Regions from separate parts of the Kitasatospora sp. NPDC057965 genome, predicted to be linked through region 2. Evidence: riboswitches for the same ligand, from Rfam matches in the RefSeq annotation. Region 2 holds a riboswitch; each other region holds the start of a gene.

Region 1 (7,399 bases), on a different contig from region 2:
CGAAGCCGCAGGGCCTGCTGGCCACCGCGACGCTCTGCTGGATCGTGGTCTCGATCGGCTGCCTGGCGGCCTGGGCGACCGGTCTGCCGGGCGGCGACAACCTGATGCACATCGGCGCGTTCGCGCAGATCGCGCTCGCCGCGATGGCGCCGCTGCTGGTGATCCGCCGCAAGGTGGGCCAGAAGGTCGGCGACGTCCGGGCCCGCCGCGCGGAGTCGCGGATCGGCTGACGGTCCCCCTCGGGCATGCACAAGGGCCCGGTTCCCCTCGGGGAGCCGGGCCCTTGTGCGTGTCCGGGGCGCGGTCGGTCCGGGGCGCGGTCCGGGGCGCCGGGCGCTACGCGCCGCCGCGGTGGACGCTGAAGGCCGAGCGGCGGGCCGCGCGGGCCACCCCCGGGTCCGGGTGGACGCCGGAGACCGCGGTCAGCACCGAGGCCGCCCGCGGGTGCCCGGACTGCCGGGCCCGGGCGAACAGCCGCACCGGGTCGCCGGCCGAGGCGCCCTCGACGTGGCCGACGAGCAGTTCCGTTTCACCGTGGTCGAGCACGGCCGCGGCGGTGTCCACCCAGAGCCAGGCGGCGTCCTCCGCGCCCAGCACATCGGCCGGGGAGACCCCCTCGTCCGAGCGCTCGGCCAGCCAGAGCAGCGCGTAGGGGCGCAGCACCGGCTCGTCGGCGGCGGCCCGGACGGCCTGCTCGGCGGTCACGCCGGCCACCCGCAGCGCCTCGAAGGCCAGGCCGCGCACCAGGGCGTCCTCGCCCTGCGCGGCCTCCAGCAGCTCGGCCACCGCCCGGTCGGCCGGGCGGGCGGCCAGCCAGGCCCGGTACTCGGCGCGGGCCGGGCCGGGCGAGTAGTCGGCGCAGGCGCTCAGCAGTGCCAGCGCGCTCTGCTCGATGTGGCCGGCGGCGGTCTGCGCGACGGTGCAGATCTCCTCCAGCTTGGCCCGCACCGCCCAGTGCCCGAGCGGGGAGAGCTCGGCCGCGTTGTCCCGGCGGACCAGTGCGCCGACGGCCGCCAGGCCGTCCAGCATCCAGTCCAGGACGGCGGCGACGTCGGCCGGGGAGGCCGGGGTGTCGATCTGCGGCTCGCGGCAGGTGCCGCGCACGGCGGAGACGGCGGAGGCCGCGTGCGGGACGGGCGAGAGTCCGAAGGTGCCCTCGCCGCCGCCGACCCGGCGCTCGTCCAGGCCGCGCCGCAGCAGTTCCAGCAGCTCGGCGTCGGCCACCGGGCCGTCCACCAGGTGGAGGAAGGAGAGCAGCTGCGGCGCCTGGTCGACGGCCTGCCCGGCGAGCACCGCGAAGACGCCGCGCAGGGCGGCGGGCGGGACCGGGGCGAGCAGCGTCCAGGCGTCGAACAGCGCCGACCAGCCGCGGACCACCGCCTCGTCGTCGTGCTCCCAGGCGTGCAGGCGCCAGCCGGGGCCGGCGCCGCCGTCCCGGGCCTCGACCAGGCCGACCAGCAGGGCCTGGCCCCACGCCTTGGCGGCGGCGCCCACCGTCATGGCGAGCGCGCGGCCGGCGGCGCGGGCGTCGTCGGGGAGCAGTTCGCCGCGCTTGTCGACCTCGTCGAGATCGCCGGCCCAGCGGGCGATCCGGACGGCGTCGACCAGCATGCGGCGGGCCAGCGGAGCGAGTTCGGCGGGGGCGGGGAAGCCCTCCGGGACGGGGACCCGGCCACGGCCGGGTGCGGGGGCGGGGCCTCGTCGGCGGGGTACGCCCGGGGTCCCCGGCCTCGCGCCGGCGGGGCGGTGGGCCGTTCCGGGGAGACGGGTCACCGTCGCACCGGTACCGATCGTCGGCGGGAGCGGGGCATCACGGTCGCGCGGATTCCGAGACGTCACGTCGAGCAGTCTTCCCCTTGCACCGGCCTTCTGTCACATCCGGTTGTCCGCGGGGGGCGGACGGGGGGCGCGGGGGCTCGACAAGATCGGGCAACAGAGGCCAAACCGGCTGGCTTGATCTCTATGGCGGGTTCATGCCATAAGGAACCCGCGCGCCGCGGAATCCACCCCGTCAGGGGGGGCGGAAGCGCGTCAGCAGAACGGCGTGAGCCAGCGGCGGAGGGTCTCGGCGTAGCGGTCCGGGTCGGTGTTCCACAGCGCGGCGTGGTCACCGCCGGGGAAGGCCTGGAGGTTGACCACGTCCGGACGGCGGTGGGCGAGGCGCTCGGCCGCGGCGAACGGGGCCACCGGGTCGTCGGGGCCGTGCAGCACCAGGGTGGGCACCCGCAGGTCGGCACCCTCCGCCAGGCGGGCGAAGTCGGCCAGATCCACGCCGGTGCGGCCCTCGGCCGCGAGCGCGCCGAGTTCGGCGGCCGCGCCCCGGAAACCCGCCCGGGCGGCGTCCCGGCGGGCGGTGGCCGGCCAGTCCAGCACCGGCGAGTCCAGGACGAGGCTGCTGATCGAGGGGGCGAGGTCCGAGCGGGCCGCGGTGTGCAGGACCATCGTGGCGCCGAGCGACCAGCCGTAGAGGACGACCCGGCCCGCGCCGGCGTCCAGGGCGGTGCGCACCGCCGCCTCGACGTCCCGCCACTCGGTCTCACCGAAGTGGCCGAGGCCGTCCGGGGAGGCGGGCGCGCCGGCGTCGCCGCGGTAGGTGACGGCGAGCACGGGCAGGCCCAGCCGTTGCAGCTCGGGCAGGACGGGCAGGGTCTGCGCGCGGTCGGCGCCGGGGCCGTGCACCAAGACCACCCAGGTGCCGCGCTTGCCGTCCAGCCGCCAGGCGGGCATCGCGCCGAGCTCGCCCTCGACGGCGGTCTCGGCGAACGGCAGGCCGAGCGCCTGCGCCGGGTCGCCGAGGTGGACCCGGGGGGTGAAGCGGACCTCGGTGCCGGGAGTGAGGGTGCCGCGGTCGGCGCGCACCAGGCGGCGGGTGACGCCCTGCCCGTCGCGACGCAGGACCTCCTCGACGACCGCGTGGCCGTCCTCGCCCCACTCGACGGCCCAGCGGCCGGGACGCTCGCTCACGGGGGTGCGGGTGAAGGTGACCTCGCCGGCACCGAGGCCGCGGACGAGCACCGGGCCGCTGCGGGCGCGGGCCTCCTCGGCCGGGCGGACCATCCGCTCGGACGCCCGGCGGCCGATCACCAGCACGGCGGCCCCGGTGCCGACGGCGGCGGCCGCCACGGTGGCCGCGATTCCCCAACGCATACTCGCTCCCCGGTGCTCGGTGGTCTGGCTCGGCGTCCGGCCCGGTGTCCGGACCCACCCCTCAGTCCACCCGTGCGGGCGGGGGGAAGCCAGTAGGACACGGCCGTACGGGTTGTTCCGGGAGGAAAATCACACCGGCACGTCGGGGGTGTCCGAGGTGTGACCAACACCCGCCACGACCTCGGTTGACTCCCGGTTCGGGCCCGTGATGGGATCCTTCAGCCAATACGGAGGCATGCAGAGGAAGCCGGTGCAAGTCCGGCGCGGTCCCGCCACTGTCACCGGGGAGCACGACCGGAACACGCCACGGCGGGCCGTCAGAAGCCGCTGGAAGGCCCGGGGTGTGCGTTCGACCCGGAAGCCAGGAGACTCTCGCCCCCGGTTCGTCGATCCAGGGCGCGGACCCTGAGTGAGGACACGCACGCGATGCTGCGCCCTGCCGTGCGCCCGCTGTGCCGGGCCGCCGCGTTCGGCGCCGGCGCCGTCGCCGGCTTCCTGGCCGACGCCCGCTTCGGCGACCCGCGCCGCGGCCACCCGGTGGCCGGCTTCGGCTCCGCCGCCGGCCGGCTGGAACGCCGGCTCTGGCGCGACCACCGCGCCGCCGGCACCGCCTTCACCGCCCTCGCCGTCGGCACCGTCGCGGCCGGCGCGCTCGCCGCCGACCGGCTGCTGGCCCACCGTCCGCTCGGCCGGGCCGCCCTCGCCGCCGCCGCGACCTGGACGGTGCTCGGCGGCACCTCGCTGACCCGGGAGGCCCGCACCATCGGCCGTTCGCTGGCGGCCGGCGACCTGACGGCGGCCCGGGAACGGCTGCCGCACCTGTGCGGACGCGACCCGAGCGCGCTGGACGGGCCGCAGCTGGCCCGCGCGGTCGTCGAGTCGGTGGCCGAGAACACCGCCGACGCCGTGGTCAACGCCCTGGTCTGGGGCGGCCTCGCGGGCACACCGGGCCTGCTGGCGTTCCGCGCGGTGAACACCCTGGACGCGATGGTCGGTCACCGTTCGCCCCGCTACGCCCGGTTCGGCTGGGCCTCGGCCCGGCTGGACGACGTGGCGGGCTGGCCGGGCGCCCGGCTGACCGCGCTGCTGACGGTGGCCGCCGCCCCCGAGCCGCGCACCGCCTGGCGGGTCTGGCGGCGCGACGGCTCGGCGCACCCCAGCCCGAACGCCGGCCAGGCCGAGTCGGCCTTCGCGGGCGCGGTGGGCGTGCGCCTCGGCGGCACGCTGCGGTACGGCGAGCGGGTGGAGCACCGCCCCGTGCTGGGCGGGGAGCTGCGCCCCGTCGGGGTGGACGACATCGAGCGGGCCTGCGTGCTCTCCCGGCGGGTGGGCGCGCTGGCCCTGGGTACGACGGTCGCCGGGCACCTGCTGCTCCGGGCGGCCCTGGACGGGATGCGGAGGGGTAGGGCATGAGCAAGGCACTGCTGGTCGCCGGGACGACCTCGGACGCCGGCAAGAGCGTGGTCACCGCGGGCATCTGCCGCTGGCTGGCCCGGCAGGGCGTCGCGGTCGCGCCGTTCAAGGCGCAGAACATGTCGCTGAACTCCTTCGTCACCGCGGACGGCGCCGAGATCGGCCGCGCGCAGGCGATGCAGGCCCAGGCGGCCCGGGTCGAGCCGGAGGCGGCGATGAACCCGGTGCTGCTCAAGCCCGGCGCCGACGGCCGCAGCCAGGTGGTGCTGCTGGGCCGTCCGGTCGCCGAGGTCGGCGCGCTGGACTACCGCGAGCGCAAGCCGGTGCTGCTGGAACGCGCCCTGGAGTGCCTGGCGGACCTGCGCGCCCGCTTCGACGTGGTGGTCTGCGAGGGCGCGGGATCGCCCGCCGAGATCAACCTGCGCGACCGCGACATCGCCAACATGGGCCTGGCCACCGCCGCCGGGCTGCCGGTCGTGGTGGTCGGCGACATCGACCGCGGCGGTGTGTTCGCGGCGATGTACGGGACGCTGGCGCTGCTGTCGGCGGAGGACCAGCGGCACGTGGCGGGCTGGTTCGTCAACAAGTTCCGCGGCGACGCGCGGCTGCTCGCCCCCGGGCTGGAGATGCTGCGCGAGCTGACCGGCCGTCCGGTGCTCGGCACCCTGCCGATGCTGCCGGACCTGTGGCTGGACGCCGAGGACTCGCTCGACCTGTCCACCGTCGTCGACCGGACCGCCGCGCGCGGCCCGTTCGGCGCGGACGTGCTGCGGGTGGCCGTGCTGCGCTTCCCCCGGCTGTCCAACTTCACCGACCTGGACGCGCTCGCCCAGGAGCCCGGCGTACTGGTCCGCTGGGCCACCCGGCCGGAGGAGCTGGCCGACGCCGACCTCGTCGTGCTGCCCGGCACCCGGGCCACCGTCGCCGACCTCCGCTGGCTGCGCGAGCGCGGCCTCGAACCGGTGCTCAAGGCGCGGGCGGCGGCCGGGCGGCCGGTGCTCGGCGTCTGCGGCGGCTACCAGATGCTGGCGCACTCGATCGTGGACGAGGTCGAGTCGAAGGCGGGCGCGGTGGACGGCCTCGGGCTGCTGCCGACGCGGGTGCGGTTCGGCCCGGAGAAGGTGCTCGGACGGCCGGTCGGCGAGGCGTACGGGGAGCGGGTCGAGGGCTACGAGATCCACCACGGCGTCGTCGCGGTGGACGGCGGCGAGCCGTTCGTCTCCGATGACCACGGACACGGCCTGGACGGCTGCCGGGTGGGCCAGGTGTGGGGAACCACCTGGCACGGCGTGCTGGAGAACGACGGCTTCCGGCGGGCGCTGCTGCGCGAGGTCGCGCAGGCCGCCGGCCGGGCCTTCGTGCCCGCGCCGGACACCTCCTTCGCCGCCGCGCGGGAGGCCCGGCTGGACCGGCTGGGCGAGCTGATCGAGGAGCACGCGGACACCGACGCGTTGTGGAAGCTGATCGAGGGCGGGGTGCCGGCGGCCGGATCGCTGCCGTTCCTCGCGCCCGGAGCCCCTGGGGAGACTGCATGAGTGACGTCCGTTACCCGTTCACCGCGATCGTCGGCATGGCCGACCTGCGGCTCGGCCTGCTGCTGAACGCCGTCTCCCCGGCGGTCGGCGGGGTGCTGGTGCGCGGTGAGAAGGGCACCGCCAAGTCGACCATGGTGCGCGCGCTGGCCGGGCTGCTGCCGTCCATCGCGACCGTCGACGGCTGCCGCTTCGCCTGCGACCCGGCGGCGCCGGACCCGCAGTGCCCGGACGGCGCGCACGCCGGCGCCCCGGTCTCCGAGCGCCCCGCCCGGCTGGTCGAGCTGCCGGTCGGCGTCTCCGAGGACCGGATCGTCGGCTCGCTGGACCTGGAGCGGGCGCTCGCCGAGGGCGTCAAGGCCTACGAGCCGGGCCTGCTCGCCCGGGCTCACCGCGGCGTGCTCTACATCGACGAGGTGAACCTGCTCCAGGACCACGTGGTGGACCTGCTGCTGGACGCCGCCGCGATGGGCCGCTCCTACGTCGAGCGCGAGGGCGTCTCGGTGCGGCACGCGGCGCGCTTCCTGCTGGTCGGCACGATGAACCCGGAGGAGGGCGAGCTGCGGCCGCAGCTGCTCGACCGGTTCGGCCTGACGGTGGAGATCGCCGCGACCCGCGATCCGGCGGAGCGCGCCGAGGTGGTGCGCCGCCGGCTCGGCTACGACGCCGACCCGGCCGCCTTCGCCGCCCGGTTCGCCGAGGACGAGCGCGCGCTGGCGGACCGGATCACCGCCGCGCGCGAGCTGCTGGCGCGGGTGGAGCTGACCGACACGGCGCTGCGCCAGATCACCGCCGTCTGCGCGGCGTTCGAGGTGGACGGGCTGCGCGCGGACATCGTGATGGCGCGCACCGCCGTCGCGCTGGCCGCCTGGGCCGGACGCACCGAGGTGCTGGCCGAGGACGTCCGCAAGGCCGCCCAGCTGGCGCTGCCGCACCGCCGCCGGCGCAACCCCTTCGACGCGCCCGGACTGGACGAGGAGCAGCTGGACCGGGTGCTGGAGGAGCACGCCGAGCCGGAGCCCGAGGCGCAGCCCGAGCCCGCGACCGCCGAGGGGGCGCAGGAGGACCCGGAGGGCGGCCCGGACGGTCCGGACGACCCGGACGGCCCGGGCGGCGACGGCCCGCAGGACGGCGGCCCCGACGGCGGTGGCGGCGGCGCGCCGGAGCCCGCCGGTCCGGACGGCCCGCCCGTCGAGGCGGCCGACCCGGCGGCCGCGGAGGACACCGCCCCGCAGCCCGTCCCGGCCCAGCACCCCGCCCCGGCCCGGGAGTCGGCGCCGGTCGCGGCCGGCGACCCGTACCGCACC
Region 2 (7,399 bases):
TCCCCGCCGACGGGCCGGCGGCGGCCGCGCTCCCCGCGGAGGGCGCGGCAGCTGCGGCGCCGGCCGCCGCCGGGCCCAGCGGCTTCTCGGCGAGCAGGTCGCAGGCAGCCAGCGGCAGCACCAGCAGGGCCGCCGCGAGGGCGCGGAACAGTGCGGCACTCGCCCGGCGGCCGGCGCCGGCGGTGCTGATGGGGAGGCTCATGCCACGGCGTCCTGGGATCGGGGCTGGATGAGGATGCGGCCGACCGTCACCGCGTAGAACAGTCCCGAGGAGAGCACCAGGGCGAAGTCCAGCGGGTACAGCGTGAACATCCGGTAGACCGCCGCGACGACCCAGACCAGCGCGGTGCCCCCGCCCCAGACGACGATGCCGGCCCAGAACCGCCGCTGCCGGTTCCTGGCCTTGCCGGAGCCGGTCGGCTGCCAGCCGCGCTGGCGCCCGCGGATCAGGTCCCAGACCGCGAAGAAGTGCGCCCAGCCGTACATCATCCGGCCCGCCCAGGCCTCCAGCCGGTACGGTGCCCGGTGCCAGAGCGGGAAGATCAGGGTCGCGTACACCAGGCTCGGGATGACCAGGAGCAGGTGCTGGACCTGCAGCAGGTCCGGCCGCCAGAGCAGCAGCATGATCGGCAGCATCGGCAGCGCGAAGGTCAGCAGCGCGGTGTGGATGTAGTAGAGGAACCCGGAGATGTAGCAGAGCCGGGTGGTGAAGTCGAGCCTGGTCCGCCAGAACTTGCGGCTGGTCATCAGCGACATCGAGCCCATGCACCAGCGGTACTGCTGGTTCTGGAACGCCGCGGCGTTGTCCGGGCAGACCCCGGTGGACAGGGCCACCGGGATGTACTGCAGGTCCCAGCCGAGGGCCCGCAGGTCGAAGCCGGTGTGCACGTCCTCGGAGTGGGCGATCAGCGTGGTGCCGCCGTTCTCCACCAGCGCGGCCCGCCGGTAGACGGCGCAGCTGCCGACGCAGATCGCGCCGTCGTTGCGCTGCCGGGCGACCTGGACCGAACGGTAGAACAGCTCCTGGATGGCGCCGGCCCCGCGCTCGATCCAGTTCTGCGAGTCCAGCACCCGGAAGAACTGCGGCGACTGGACGATGCCCAGCTTCGGGTCCCGCTGCAGGTACGGCAGCACCTCGTGCAGGAGGTCGTGCCGGGGCGCGAAGTCGGCGTCCAGGATGAGGATGAACTCGCCGTCCGAGCGGCCGAACCCGTAGTGCAGGTTGCCGGCCTTCTTGAACCAGCCGCGGTTCTCCCGCACCCCGTAGCGGAACCCGAAGTCGGCGGCCATCGCCTCGACCTCCGGGCTCGCCGCGTCGTCCAGCACGTACGGCATGACCAGGCCCGGGTAGTGCTCGGCCAGCTTGCGCACGTACGTCCAGGTGTTGTGCAGCACCTCGATCGGCTCGCCGCAGACCGGCAGGAAGACGTCCACCGTCGGGTACTCGGCGGGATCCCACTGCCGGACCAGCCGGCGGTGCTCCCTGATGTCGAAGTTGGGCGTGAAGCTGTTCACGCGCAGCGACACCACGTAGTAGACGACCGTGAAGAACAGGAACGGCACACAGAGCCAGAACCACGACCCCAGCAGGTACAGCTCGGCCTGACTGAGCACCAGGCAGCCGAAGCTCACCATCGAACAGAGGGTCAGCACCCACTGGTGGCGGATGGTGTAGCTGTACTTCTCCTGCGAAGTGGGCGGCGCCGGCAGCAGCATGTCCGGAACGGGTTCGCCCGTTCCGCGCCTGCGGCCCGCCGCTCTGCGCCGTCTGGTGGTCGCATTGGCGGCAGCGCTCACCGCGCGGTACCTCCTGCTCGCTGATTCCCCGTCCGGGCGGCCACGGGGGGCACATCCCTCCCCCGAGGGCGGTCATCCTATCCGACCGCCTCGGGCTCACCCGACCGACCGCCCCCGGGGCGCCGCCCCCCTGACCGACGGTCAGCCGGCGCGCGAACCCCGGGCCAGCAGCACGTCCTTCGTACGCCCCGCCAGCGAGGCGGCGGCGGCGGCCGCGAGCTGGTCGCTCTGGTCCTCGCCCTGCTTCAGCGAGCCGGCCACCGTGAAGTAGCCGAAGCGGCCGATCGCCGCGTGCGTCTCGGCGCAGCCCGACTTGTCGGTCACGCAGAACATCGCGACCCCGGTGCCGGACAGGCCCTGGATCAGGCCGGCGTGCCGGCCGAGTGCCCGGTCCGCGCCCGCCTTGTTGTCGAAGACCGCGACGCCGACCGTGACGGCGCTCTCGCCGTTCACGTACGTCGCGCGGACCAGCGAGCGGCAGGTGTCGTCGCCGAGCGCGAGGCCGAGCCCGCCGGTGGTCGCCTTGGAGCAGGGGGCGGTCGCGCCGGTCACCTGACGGGTCCACACCTTGCCGTCGACGGTCCGGGTCTGGTCCGGGAACAGCGTCGCGGCGTCGACCGGCAGCTTGTCGGTGGCGGCGTCGGAGATCACCGCCAGCGCCTGCTCGGTGGGCGTGGCCGTGGCGGACGGGCTGCCGGCCGTGGTGGACGCGCTCACGGTCGGCTTGGCGTCGGTGCCCTTGTCGCGGCCGTTGATCCACACCGCGGCCCCGACGACCCCGCCGACCAGGACGGCGGCCGCCACCACGGCGCCGATCCACCGCCGCTTGCGGCGGCGGGACTCGGAGGCGTGCCGGTCCGCCATCGCGTTCCAGTCCGGCTCGGTCGCGGACGGCGCGGGCGGCTGGGCGCCCTGCTGGGGCCACTGGGGGGCGAACGGGGTCGGCCCACCGGCCGCCGGCTGCGGCTGCGGCGGCTGCGACACGGGCGGCGGCCCGGGCTGGGGCGCGGGCACCGGCCCCGGCTGCGGGTACGGCACCGTGCCGGACGGCAGGTGCGGCACCCCCGGCGGAGGAGCCTGCGGCGGCACCCCTCCCGGCTGCGCGTACGGCGTCGGAGGCGGCCCGAAGCCGCCGGGCGGCGCCACCGGCGGCTGCCCCTGCTGCGGCACCTGCCCCGGCACGCCAGGCTGCTGACCCTGCTCCGGCGGCACGGCCCTACCGGCCCAGTCCCCCGGAGCGCCCGTTCCCTCGCTCATGTGCCGAGATCGTAGGGCATGCACCGGACGAGAGGCCGATCGGTGACCAATCCGTTTCAGAACACAGCCCCGCGCAGGCGCCCACAGGACCGTCCCGGTACCACCGGTCATGGGAGCAACACGCCACGCTGCACAAGATGTGGTGTCGCATCGAGCGAGCACCACTAGATGTATGCTCGTCCCTGCTGTCGACGCAGGGGAACCCGGTGCGAATCCGGGACTGCCCCGCAGCGGTGTGCGGCCGCCTCCCCGGGCGTGCCGCGAGTCCGAGTACCTGCCGACGGCGTGCCGAAGCCTCCCCGCAGGGGCCATGGCACCAGCACCACCTTCCGGGCCTCGCGGGCGGGCCGGGGACGGCACGCGCGGCGCCTTCGGGCCCGCGTGGCGAGTTCCCCTGCCCCGAACGGCCCGGCCCGAGCCACCGCCGTCGACCGCCGCCAGGAGAGAGCGCCTTGACCACCGCTGCCTCAGCCACCCTGCCCGCCCAGGGTTCCAGCTCCGCCCCCGCCGACCCGACGGTCTCCGACCCCGGCGGTGCGCTCCTGCGCCTCCTGACCGACCGCAGCACCGACCTCCCCCAGGTCGACCCCGGCCATGTCGCCGCCGCCGCGCTGCGCGGCCGCCACGCCGGCTCGGACTTCGCCGAGCTGCGCGGGCTGGCCGTCGACGCCGCCGCGTCGATGATCGCCGAGGACCCCCAGTACTCCAAGCTCGCGGCCCGGCTGCTCGCGCTGGAGATCGTGGACGAGGCGGCGAGCCAGGGCGTGGTCTCGTTCTCCACCTCGATCGCGGTCGGCCACGCCGAGGGCCTGATCGGCGACACCACCGCCGACTTCGTCGCCAAGCACACCGCCGCCCTGGACGCCCTGGTCGACCCCCGGGGCGACGACCGCTTCGAGTACTTCGGCCTGCGCACCGTGCAGTCCCGCTACCTGCTGCGCCACCCGATCACCCGCAAGGTCGTCGAGACCCCGCAGTACTTCCTGCTCCGCGTCGCCTGCGGCCTGGCGGTCGGCGACACCGAGCAGTCGGTCGCCGAGGTCGCCGAGCTCTACCGCCTGATGAGCCGGCTGGAGTACCTGACCTCCTCGCCGACCCTCTTCAACTCCGGCACCCGGCACCCGCAGATGTCCAGCTGCTACCTGCTGGACTCCCCGCTGGACAACCTGGACTCGATCTACTCGCGCTACGCGCAGATCGCCCGGCTGTCCAAGCACGCCGGCGGCATCGGCCTGTCCTACTCCCGGATCCGCTCGCGCGGCTCGCTGATCCGCGGCACCAACGGCAAGTCCAACGGCATCGTGCCCTTCCTGCGCACCCTGGACTCCTCGGTCGCCGCCGTCAACCAGGGCGGCCGCCGCAAGGGCGCGGCCTGCGTCTACCTGGAGGCCTGGCACGCCGACATCGAGGAGTTCCTGGAGCTGCGCGACAACACCGGTGAGGAGGCGCGCCGCACGCACAACCTCAACCTGGCGCACTGGATCCCGGACGAGTTCATGCGCCGGGTCAACGCCAACGCCGACTGGTCGCTGTTCTCCCCCGCCGACGTCCCCGAGCTGGTCGACCTGTGGGGCGAGGAGTTCGACGAGGCCTACCGCAAGGCCGAGCTGGCCGGCAAGGCCGTGCGCACCATCCCCGCGCAGACCCTCTACGCCCGGATGATGCGCACCCTGGCGCAGACCGGCAACGGCTGGATGACCTTCAAGGACGCCTCCAACCGCGCCGCCAACCAGACCGCGCTGCCGGGCCGCACGGTGCACAGCTCCAACCTCTGCACCGAGATCCTGGAGGTCACCGACGACTCCGAGACCGCCGTCTGCAACCTCGGCTCGGTCAACCTCGGCGCCCACGTCGCCGACGGCGCCACCGCCGACGACCTGCTGAACGCGCTGGACTGGGAGCGCCTGGACGCCACCGTCCGCACCGCCGTCACCTTCCTCGACCGCGTGGTGGACATCAACTTCTACCCGACCCCCGAGGCCGGCGCCTCCAACTCCCGCTGGCGCCCGGTGGGCCTGGGCGTGATGGGCCTGCAGGACGTCTTCTTCAAGCTGCGGATCGACTTCGACTCCGCCGAGGCCGCGCGGCTGTCCACGCTCATCGCCGAGCGCATCATGCTCACCGCGTACGAGCGCTCCGCCGACCTGGCCGAGCAGCTGGGCCGCCACGAGGCCTACGGCGAGACCCGCGCCGCCCGCGGCGAGCTGCACATCGACCACTTCCCGTCGGCCGCCCCCGAGTGGGCCGACCGCTGGGCCGCGCTGCGCGCCCGGATCGCCACCACCGGCCTGCGCAACTCGCTGCTGCTGGCCATCGCGCCGACCGCGACCATCGCGTCCATCGCCGGTGTGTACGAGTGCATCGAGCCGCAGGTGTCCAACCTGTTCAAGCGCGAGACCCTGAGCGGTGAGTTCCTCCAGGTCAACCCGTACCTGGTGCGCGACCTCAAGGAGCTGGGCGTCTGGGACCAGCAGACCCGCGACGCGCTGCGCGACGCCAACGGCTCGGTGCAGGAGCTCGGCTGGCTGCCCGCCGAGATCCGCTCGCTGTACCGCACCGCCTGGGAGCTGCCGCAGCGCGCGCTGATCGACCTGGCCGCGGCCCGCATGCCGTACATCGACCAGAGCCAGTCGCTGAACCTGTTCATGGCCGCGCCGACCATCGGCAAGCTCAGCTCGATGTACGCCTACGCGTGGAAGGTCGGTCTGAAGACCACCTACTACCTGCGTTCGCGCCCGGCCACCCGGATCGCCCAGGCCGCGTCGGGCACGGCCCGCGCCGCCGCGCCCGTTCCGGTGAACACGCCGACCCTCACCCCGGAGGAGGAGGCCGCGCTGGCCTGCTCCCTGGAGAACCCCGAGTCCTGCGAGGCCTGCCAGTAATGAGCTCCGAAGACCGCGACAAGATGCTGCTCGACCCCGGCTTCGAGCTGACGCTGCGCCCGATGCGCTACCCGTCGTTCTACGACCGGTACCGCGACGCGATCAAGAACACCTGGACCGTCGAGGAGGTGGACCTCCACTCGGACGTCGCCGACCTGGCGAAGCTGAGCGAGGGCGAGCGCCACCTCATCGGCCGGCTGGTGGCGTTCTTCGCCACCGGGGACTCGATCGTCTCCAACAACGTGGTGCTGAGCCTGTACAAGCACATCAACTCCCCGGAGGCCCGGCTCTACCTGAGCCGGCAGCTGTTCGAGGAGGCCGTGCACGTCCAGTTCTACCTGACGCTGCTGGACACCTACCTGCCCGACCCGGAGGACCGCAACGCGGCCTTCGCCGCGGTGGAGAACATCCCCTCCATCCGCCAGAAGGCCCAGTTCTGCTTCAAGTACATGAACGCGGTCGACCACATCGACTCGCTGCAGACCAAGGAGGACCGCCGCGCGTTCCTCCTGAACCTGATCTGCTTCGCGGCGTGCGTGGAGGGCCTCTTCTTCTACGGCGCGTTCGCGTACGTGTACTGGTTCCGGAGCCGGGGCCTGCTGCACGGCCTGGCGACCGGCACCAACTGGGTGTTCCGCGACGAGTCCATGCACATGGACTTCGCCATGTCGGTGGTCGACACCGTCCGCGAGGAGGAGCCCGACCTCTTCGACGACGAGATGGCCAAGCAGGTCACCGAGATGCTGGAGGAGGCCGTCGAGGCCGAGCTCCAGTTCGCCCAGGACCTGTGCGGTGACGGCCTCCCCGGCATGAACACCGCCTCGATGCGGGAGTACCTCCAGGCTGTGGCGGACCAGCGCCTCGCGCGCCTCGGCCTGCCGGTCCGGTACGGCTCGACGAACCCGTTCGGCTTCATGGAGCTGCAGAACGTCCAGGAGCTGACCAACTTCTTCGAGCGCCGGGTCTCCGCCTACCAGGTCGCCGTCGAGGGCTCGGTCTCCTTCGACGACGACTTCTAGGAACCGGGGTCCGGAGGGGGAGCACCGCTCGGTGCTCCCCCTGTTCCTTTGAACGGGCCGATGACTCCCGCCCCGCCCGGCGCCCTCGCCGGGCAGGGCGGCCACCCGTCCTCTTGCCGGGGAAGGGAGGCGGGGGCTGTCCGGATGAACTCGGGGGGCACACCGGGGGGACGTGTCCGTGGGCGATCGGTTCGGGGCTACGGTCCGGCCACGACCGATCGGAAGGGGACGCAATATGGCCACCGGGGTTCTGGACTACGAGAGCGACGCGATCGTCCAGCTCATGAACATCGCGGAGGACGACTGGACCGAGCAGGAGCTCAAGGACGCGCTGCAGCGGGCGATCATGCTGGAGTTGTCGACCATTCCGCCGTACGCGACCGCGCTGTGGTCGATCACCGATCCGGACAACAGCAAGCCGGTGCGGCACACCATCCGCGAGAT
Region 3 (7,399 bases), on a different contig from region 2:
TACCGGACGGCGATCCCGACCAGGACCGACCGCTGGGGCGCCGAGCCGCACAGCCAGGGCGAGACGATCTGGTCCGAGGCCGACGCCGCGCGCTTCCCGCGCGGCGACTGAGCGGCCGCCGACCGCCGGGTTCCCTGCCGCTCAGATCCCCTCGACGGCGCGGGCGTCGCCGGTCAGCGCGTAGCGGCGGCAGGCCAGCAGCTCGTCACAGGTGCTGCCGATCTCCTCGCCGAGCAGGTGCAGGACGGCCTCGGCGTCGTGGTCCGAGACGTAGCCCGGTGCCACGCGCAGGGCGAGCAGGCCCAGCTCGCGGAAGCCGCCCCGCAGCCGTTTCTGCACCTCCAGCCCCTCGCCGACGGCCGTGCGCCAGGCCTCGACGTCCATGCCGTCGGGCCCGGGGACGCTGTGCAGCTCGGCGGGCGGCACGTCCGGGCGCTCGCACAGCTCCGCGACGGCGTCGGCCACGGCGGCGGCGACCCGGGCGGGCTCCTGGGGCCGGTCGCCGGCCTCCGCGCGCACCTGGCCCAGCCGGTCGGCGAGCAGGTCGGACAGCTCGGCCAGCCGGCCGCGGAGGTCCACGACCGCCCGGACGTCCAGCACCGCCCAGCTGTCCCAGACGTGGGCGAGCGAGGGCCCGGCCTCGCGGGCCACGGTGTCCTCGATCACCCCGGCGGTGTCCGCCAGGTCCAGCAGCCGGTAGGCCGTGGGCCGGGGGAGTCCGAGCTCGGCCATGGCGTAGGCGTCCCAGGAGGGGTGGCCCAGCGCCGTCCACGCCCGGCTCCGGTGCGCCGCGCGCACCCGCCGGGTCAGTACCAGCGCGGCGGTGCGGGGCTCCGTCACCGCCGCGCGGAGCTCGTCGGTCAGCTGCCGTGCGTCGGCCCGGTCGACCACGGCGTCCACCTCGCGGTTGCGCGTGTCATCCATACGCCTTGCTTGCCCGCTGCACGGCGGGCGAACCGTTCGATACCGGGGTGAACCGTCTGTGATCGCCATGTTCCGTACGGATACCGACGACCGGCGGACCGGCGGGTCCGCGGACCGTTCCCGGTCCGCGGACCCGCCGGTCCGTGCCGCTACCGCCCTTCGTCGATCAGCCCGAACTCCTCCAGCAGCGCGCCCACCTCGGTGGCCTCCAGCCGGTGCAGCAGCCGCTTGCGCAGGAACTCCGGTCCGGGCAGGCTCAGTTCGGCGCCGTCCCGCAGCCGGCTGGTCGCGGCGAGCAGCTTGCGCACGTCATAGGTCGAGTTGAAGACCTCCGGCACCCCGCGCTCGACGTCCATCAGACGGTAGGCCGCCTCCATGCCGGTGCGCACCGAGTACTCGGTGGTGAAGATGCAGTCCCGTCCGGTCTCCGCGAACTGGCCGATGAACGCGAAGTTCACCGCCCCCTCCGGCACCACCTGCGGCCGGTCGCCGGCCTTGCGCGGCAGGAAGAACGAGGTGACGTACGGCATCATCACCGGCACGCAGCGGGCGGCCTCGGCGGCCAGCTCGGGGATCTCCGCCTCCGGGACGCCCAGGTGGTACAGCCACTCCTGGGTGATCTCCTCGCCGGTGCACTCCGCCATCGGCTTGCGGACGTAGTCGCCCGGCCGGTCGACGAAGAGCGAGTACAGCCAGACCACGATCTGGTCGGCCGGCTGCTGCTTGAAGTGCGGCTGCCGGTTGACCGTCCAGCTCAGCAGCCAGGAGGAGTCACGGGCGGTGACGATGCCGCCGGTGACCACGCCGCCGCTGAACGGGTCGCGCTTGGCGACCTGCTGGATGTACCGGGGGATGCGCGGATCCAGGGTGGTGACGGTGGCCGACTCCCACTTGCTCTGTGCGATGTCGCCGCAGAACACCTCGGGGCGGCCGAACTCCGGGTCCTTGGCGGCGATCCGCCGCCACAGGTCCCAGGCCGGCGCCGGGCCGTCGTCCAGCCGGGCCGGGGTGTGCTGGTCGCCGTTGTCCGAGTTCTCGGTGAGCGAGCCGATGGTGGTGAACACCAGGTCGTCCTCACCGAGTTCGACGCCGCCGGGCTTTCCGGCCTCGGTCCAGTGGATCCGGGTGGCCCGCTTGCGCCCGGGCGTGAGGTCGAAGTCGATGTCGGTGACCTCGGTGTCGAAGCGGAAGGTCACGCCCTGGTCCATCAGCCAGCGGGTCAGCGGCAGCACCATCGACTCGTACTGGTTGTACTTGGTGAACTTCAGCGCCGAGAGGTCCGGCAGGCCGCCGACGTGGTGGACGAAGCGGTGCAGGTAGAGCTTCATCTCCAGGGCGCCGTGCCACTCCTCGAAGGCGAACATGGTCCGCCAGTACAGCCAGAAGTTGCTGTCCAGGAAGTCACGGCCGAAGACCTCGTCGATCCGCTTGCCCTCCAGCTCCTCGCGGGTGGCCAGGAAGATCCGCACCAGGTCCTTCTGCGCCCGGTCGTTCAGCGCGAACAGACCGTCGGTGCGGGCGTCCCGGCCCCGCTGCTCGGTGACCCGCTGGAGCGAGAAGTTCGGGTCGTCCTTGTTCAGCCAGTAGAACTCGTCGAGCACCGAGGCGCCCTCGACCTCCAGCGAGGGCACCGAGCGGAAGAGGTCCCACAGACACTCCATGTGGTCCTCCAGCTCGCGGCCGCCGCGCACCACGAAGCCCTTCTCCGGCTCCTTGATGCCGTCCAGCGCACCGCCGGGCAGCCGCAGCCGCTCCAGGATGGTGATCCGCTCGCCGGGCACCTGCGCATCGCGTACCAGGAACGCCGCTCCCGCGAGCGACGCCAGGCCCGAACCGACGAACCAGGCGCTCGCCCGGTCGGCCCGCTCGGGCTTGCGCGGCTTGGCGAACGCCTCGTAGTTCCCGCTGCTCCAGTACACGTGCACTCCTTCGATCGGTGGATCAGCCGTCGGCGCGCCGGCAGACCTCGCCCACGCTTGCCAACGGCGCTTCCGGCGGCAACGCGGCTGGTCCGAACGGGTGATGCCCCGTCGGTCCGGCCCGCCCTGCGCCGTGATCACCACACTGCTCCTCCCGGCACGGCCGGGGATCGGTCCACCGGGACCTGATCTCGGTCCGGAGGTCCCGGACCGCTCGTGCCATTGGTCCTGTTTCGCGTCCTTCGCGCCGCTGCCCGACGCGCTGCCCGACACGCTGCCCGACCCCGCTGGGCACGCCCCGGAAGCGGCCCCGGCCCCCGAACAGCCCACCCCGGGGTGTCCCGGCGGTCCGGGCGGCCGATCCTCGTGCCATGGCCTCGATCGTCGTCCTCTACGAGCTGGAACCCGCCCGGGTGCTCGGCCCCGACGGGGTCGAGCCCGCCGTCGCGGCCGTGCACGCCGCCGGCTCCGACCCGGACGTGCCCGAGGACCCGCTGCCCCGCACCCTGTGCGGCCGGGACACCGGCGACATGGAGCACGCCCACTTCCGGCCCGGCCTGGGCGAACCCTGGTACCCGCCGGCCCTCGCCGAGCAGCGCTGCCGCGAGTGCGAGCGGGCCCTGCGCGCCCGGTAACGGACGGCGCCCCCCCGGCGGGCGGGGCGACGCCCACCGAATTCCGCCGGGGGCTTCCCCCAGGAAGGTTGGGAGGCGCTCCCCAGTGCGCCGCCGTCGCCGTCGAAGCCAAGATCGACTCAACGGAACGCCGAGGTCAACGGCGTTCAGGCCGAGTCGAGGAGTGAACCGGAACGATGACGGGCAGCAAGCGGATCGGGCGGCACGGACTGCTGGCGGCGACGGCGGCGGTGGCGGCAGCGGCCGTGCTGGCCCCGGTGGCGGCGGTCGCCGCCCCGGTGGGACCGGCGGCCACGGCGGGGGTGAACGCCGAGGACGCCCGCCGGGCCGAGGTCGTGCGAGCCTTGCAGAGCGTCGCCCAGCCGCTGCGCACCACGGAAGCCGGCGGCCGCACCGCCGACCTGAACGCGCTGGGCGCGATGATCGGCGACGCCAAGGTGGTCGGCGTCGGCGAGGCCACCCACGGCTCGCACGAGTTCTTCGCGATGAAGCAGCGGCTCTTCCGCTACCTGGTCGAGGAGAAGGGCTTCACCAGCTTCGCCCTGGAGACCAGCTGGACCAGCGGTCTGCAGATCGACGAGTACGTCCAGGGCGGCCCGGGAGACGCCCGGCAGCTCGTCAAGGAGGCCCTGGGCGGCAGCCCCTGGGAGCGCGAGGAGTTCGTCGACCTGATCGCCTGGATGCGGGCCCACAACCGGAGCCACCCGAAGAACCCGGTCCACTTCGTGGGTGACGACCTCGGCCTCCCGAGGCTCGGCGACCCGGCCTTCGACCGGGTCACCTCCTACGTGCGGCAGGCCTGGCCGGCCGCTCTGCCGCAGCTCGACGGGCTCTACGCCGGCCTGCGGCCCCTGGACGACCTCCTCGCCTACATCGGCAGGCCGGTCGCCGAGCGCCGGGAGAACGCCGCCAGGGCCCAGCAGGCGCTCGACCTGGTCACCGCGAGCGGAACCCCCGGCGACGACGCGTACGAGTGGGCCGTGCAGCACGCCCGCAACATCGCCCAGACCTTCGCCTTCGCCACCTTCGACCTCGCCGACCCGGCCTCCGTCGCCGCCTCGGAGCAACTGCGCGACCGGGCGATGGCCGAGAACACCGCATGGTGGCAGCGCCGCACCGGCGGCAAGGTGCTGATGTCGGCGCACAACGGCCACGCCGGCTACCTGTCCACCGACACCTTCCTGTACCCCGAGCCGCAGGGCTCCCAGCTGCGCGACACCTACGGCGGCGACTACGTGGCCATCGGCTTCACCTTCGACAGCGGCTCCTTCCTCACCACCGACGCGGTCCTGACCGGCGACTGGAAGACCGTCACCGTCCCGGCGGCGACCCCGGACATGAACGAGTACACCCTCGACCGGGTCCGCTACCGGGACTACTACGTCGACCTGCGCACCGCTCCCCGGGCGGCCCGCGACTGGCTGGACGTCAGCCGGCCCACCTACGACGCCGGCACGGTCTTCGTCAAGGACCCCCTGCCGCAGCTCGCGATCGGCCGGGCCTACGACGTCCTCGTCCACCTGAACCAGGTCACCGAGGCGCGCAGGTTCTGATCGGGCCCGCTCCGACCGGGGCCGTGCCGGGCCCCGGTCGGGATGCGGCGTGGTCCGGACAGGCGTCAGCCGGTCTTCTCCACCCGGGCGCTCCAGCGCTGCTCGACGTTGCCGAGCCGCCAGTAGCCGAGGGCGCAGGCCCAGACGACGACGAACAGGCCGACGATGACGTAGCCGACGTTGTCGAGGCTGATGTCGGCGATCCAGGTGGTGACGGGGTCGGTGAGGTCGAGCTTCTCGTGGAGCACGCCGACGAGCTCGATGGTGCCGATCAGGAAGGCGACGGCGATCGACAGGCCGGTGATCGTGAGGTTGTAGTAGACCTTGCGGACCGGGTTGGAGAACGCCCAGTGGTAGGCGAAGTTCATGAAGGTGCCGTCGAGGGTGTCGAACAGGCTCATGCCGCAGGCGAAGAGCAGCGGCAGGCAGATGATCGCGTACCAGGGCAGCCCCGAGGCGGCGCCGGAGCCGGCCATCACCATCAGGGTGACCTCGGTGGCCGTGTCGAAGCCGAGGCCGAAGAGCACGCCGAGCGGGTACATCTGGCCGGGGCGGGTGATCGATTTGGTGAGGCGGCCGAGGAAGCGGTTCATGAAGCCGCGCTCGTCGAGGTGCTTCTCCAGCTGCCGTTCGTCGAACTGCCCGGCCCGCATGGCCTTGTAGACCTTGTGGATGCCGGCCAGGGCGAACAGGTTGAGGGCGGCGATCAGGTACAGGAAGGTGCCGGAGACACCGGTGCCGATGACGCCCAGGACGCTGCGGACGGTGGACTCGTCGTCGACCAGCGTGCCGGCGAACCGGGCGCCGCCGGCGACCAGGGCGGCCATCGCCAGGACGATGCTGGAGTGCCCGAGCGCGAACCAGAAGCCGACCGAGATCGGGCGCCGGCCGTCGGCCATCAGCTTGCGGGTGGTGTTGTCGATGGCGGCGATGTGGTCGGCGTCGAAGGCGTGCCGCATGCCGAGGGTGTAGGCGGTGATGCCCAGGCCGACGCCGAACACCTGGGTGCCGACCTCGTACCTCTCCGGGGCGACCAGCAGGAACAGCGTGCCGAAGGCGACGACGTGCATGGCGGCGATGACGGCCAGCAGGCCGCCGGTGCGGACGGTGTCCCCGCGCTGCCAGCGCGGGGCCCTGGGCAGGGTCGATGACGACGTGTCGTCGGTGAGGGTCATGACGGGCGGCCTCTCCAGCTCCTCGATGGGGGGCACCCCCGGGCGGGGCCGGGGGGTACTGCGCGCGCCGTGGCCGGTCTCCTGGCTTCGGGTGTACCGCCGCACCCGTGTCCGGGCAGGGCGGAGCGCACCCCTGACTCGTCTTCCCGTGCGCCGTGCGGCACCGGTGACTGCCCGCGTCGGTCGCGGGCACGTCGGGGGTACTTCCCTTCACAGTGGCGAGGGCCGCGCCGGATTGGGCCCTCACGGGCCGCCACCGGTCTTCCCGAGCACCACGGCGGGGAACACCGTAGGCGCTGGGCCCTCCTGCCGACAAGACAGTGCAGGTGCGCCGCGGTCGCAACAGGGCGGGTCCGCAGGGATCGAGGGGGTGGTCCTGACCTGGAGCGATCCGGTGGGCAGCGCGAGTTGCTCCAGAAGCAGGCCGTTGACGACCGATGAGCCGTCGCCCGGCCGGGCGACGGCTCATCGGTCATCGGCGCGGGGCGCCGCAGGGTGGGGGCCGCTCAGCGCAGGCCTGCGAAGAGGTCGTTCTCGGGGAGCTCCGCGCCGGTGGTGTCGTGGACCCGGACGAAGGTCTCCACGCCCATCAGCTGGGTGAACTTCTCCTTGCCCATCTTCAGGAAGAAGATGTTCTCGCCCTGGCTGGCGTGCGCGGCCAGGGCGTCGAACTTCTGGCCGCCGAACTCGGTGGTGTCCACCCAGGTGGTGATCTCCTCGTCAGGGAGGCCGATCTCGGGCATCTCGGGCATCTCCGAGTCCGCGGAGCCCGGCTCGTCCCAGTCCGCGCCGAGCTCGCGCATGACCTCCCCGAACCGCGCCATCATCGAGCGCGGGGCCGTCGTCCAGTACACCTTCGGCGTCGTGCCGGCCAGCTCCAGCGCCCGCGACGTGATGCGGTTCGCCTGGATGTGGTCGGGGTGGCCGTAGAAGCCGTTCTCGTCGTAGGTCACGACGACGTCGGGCCGGTAGCGCCGCATCAGCTCGGCGAGGCGGGCGGCCGCCTCGTCGACCGGCGTGGTCCAGAACGAGCCGGGCGCGTCGTTGGCGGCCCAGCCCATCATCCCGGAGTCCGCGTAGTCGAGCATTTCGAGGTGGCTGACCTTGAGGACCTCGCAGCTGTCCGCCAGCTCCTGACGGCGCATCGCGGCGACGGCCGCCGGGTCGTGTCCGGCCTCGCCGGGCTTGACTCC

Evidence for each region. Region 2 has a riboswitch for cobalamin ahead of ACFVVU_RS13275 (ribonucleoside-diphosphate reductase subunit alpha). Riboswitches for the same ligand answer to the same signal wherever they lie in the genome.
Region 1: linked by a shared signal. The riboswitch ahead of ACFVVU_RS30905 (cobalamin biosynthesis protein) and the one ahead of ACFVVU_RS13275 (ribonucleoside-diphosphate reductase subunit alpha) in region 2 are both predicted to bind cobalamin.
Region 3: linked by a shared signal. The riboswitch ahead of ACFVVU_RS10415 (HoxN/HupN/NixA family nickel/cobalt transporter) and the one ahead of ACFVVU_RS13275 (ribonucleoside-diphosphate reductase subunit alpha) in region 2 are both predicted to bind cobalamin.

The regions. Positions count from the first base shown of each region.
Region 1 covers NZ_JBHVPZ010000030.1:22,712-30,110, reverse strand. Annotated here, with positions in the region: gene ACFVVU_RS30920 (CDP-alcohol phosphatidyltransferase family protein) at 1-230, shown strand, start outside; gene ACFVVU_RS30915 (hypothetical protein) at 337-1,611, opposite strand; gene ACFVVU_RS30910 (alpha/beta hydrolase family protein) at 2,032-3,147, opposite strand; cobalamin riboswitch at 3,328-3,540, shown strand; gene ACFVVU_RS30905 (cobalamin biosynthesis protein) at 3,574-4,560, shown strand; gene ACFVVU_RS30900 (cobyric acid synthase) at 4,557-6,095, shown strand; gene ACFVVU_RS30895 (putative cobaltochelatase) at 6,092-7,399, shown strand, end outside.
Region 2 covers NZ_JBHVPZ010000008.1:235,098-242,496, reverse strand. Annotated here, with positions in the region: gene ACFVVU_RS13290 (glycoside hydrolase family 26 protein) at 1-202, opposite strand, end outside; gene ACFVVU_RS13285 (glycosyltransferase family 2 protein) at 199-1,716, opposite strand; gene ACFVVU_RS13280 (hypothetical protein) at 1,939-3,054, opposite strand; cobalamin riboswitch at 3,210-3,351, shown strand; gene ACFVVU_RS13275 (ribonucleoside-diphosphate reductase subunit alpha) at 3,531-5,936, shown strand; gene ACFVVU_RS13270 (ribonucleotide-diphosphate reductase subunit beta) at 5,936-6,955, shown strand; gene ACFVVU_RS13265 (ferritin-like protein) at 7,191-7,399, shown strand, end outside.
Region 3 covers NZ_JBHVPZ010000006.1:340,452-347,850, reverse strand. Annotated here, with positions in the region: gene ACFVVU_RS10435 (hypothetical protein) at 142-924, opposite strand; gene ACFVVU_RS10430 (oleate hydratase) at 1,074-2,843, opposite strand; gene ACFVVU_RS10425 (hypothetical protein) at 3,215-3,478, shown strand; gene ACFVVU_RS10420 (erythromycin esterase family protein) at 3,655-5,031, shown strand; gene ACFVVU_RS10415 (HoxN/HupN/NixA family nickel/cobalt transporter) at 5,097-6,206, opposite strand; cobalamin riboswitch at 6,260-6,498, opposite strand; gene ACFVVU_RS10410 (PIG-L family deacetylase) at 6,713-7,399, opposite strand, start outside.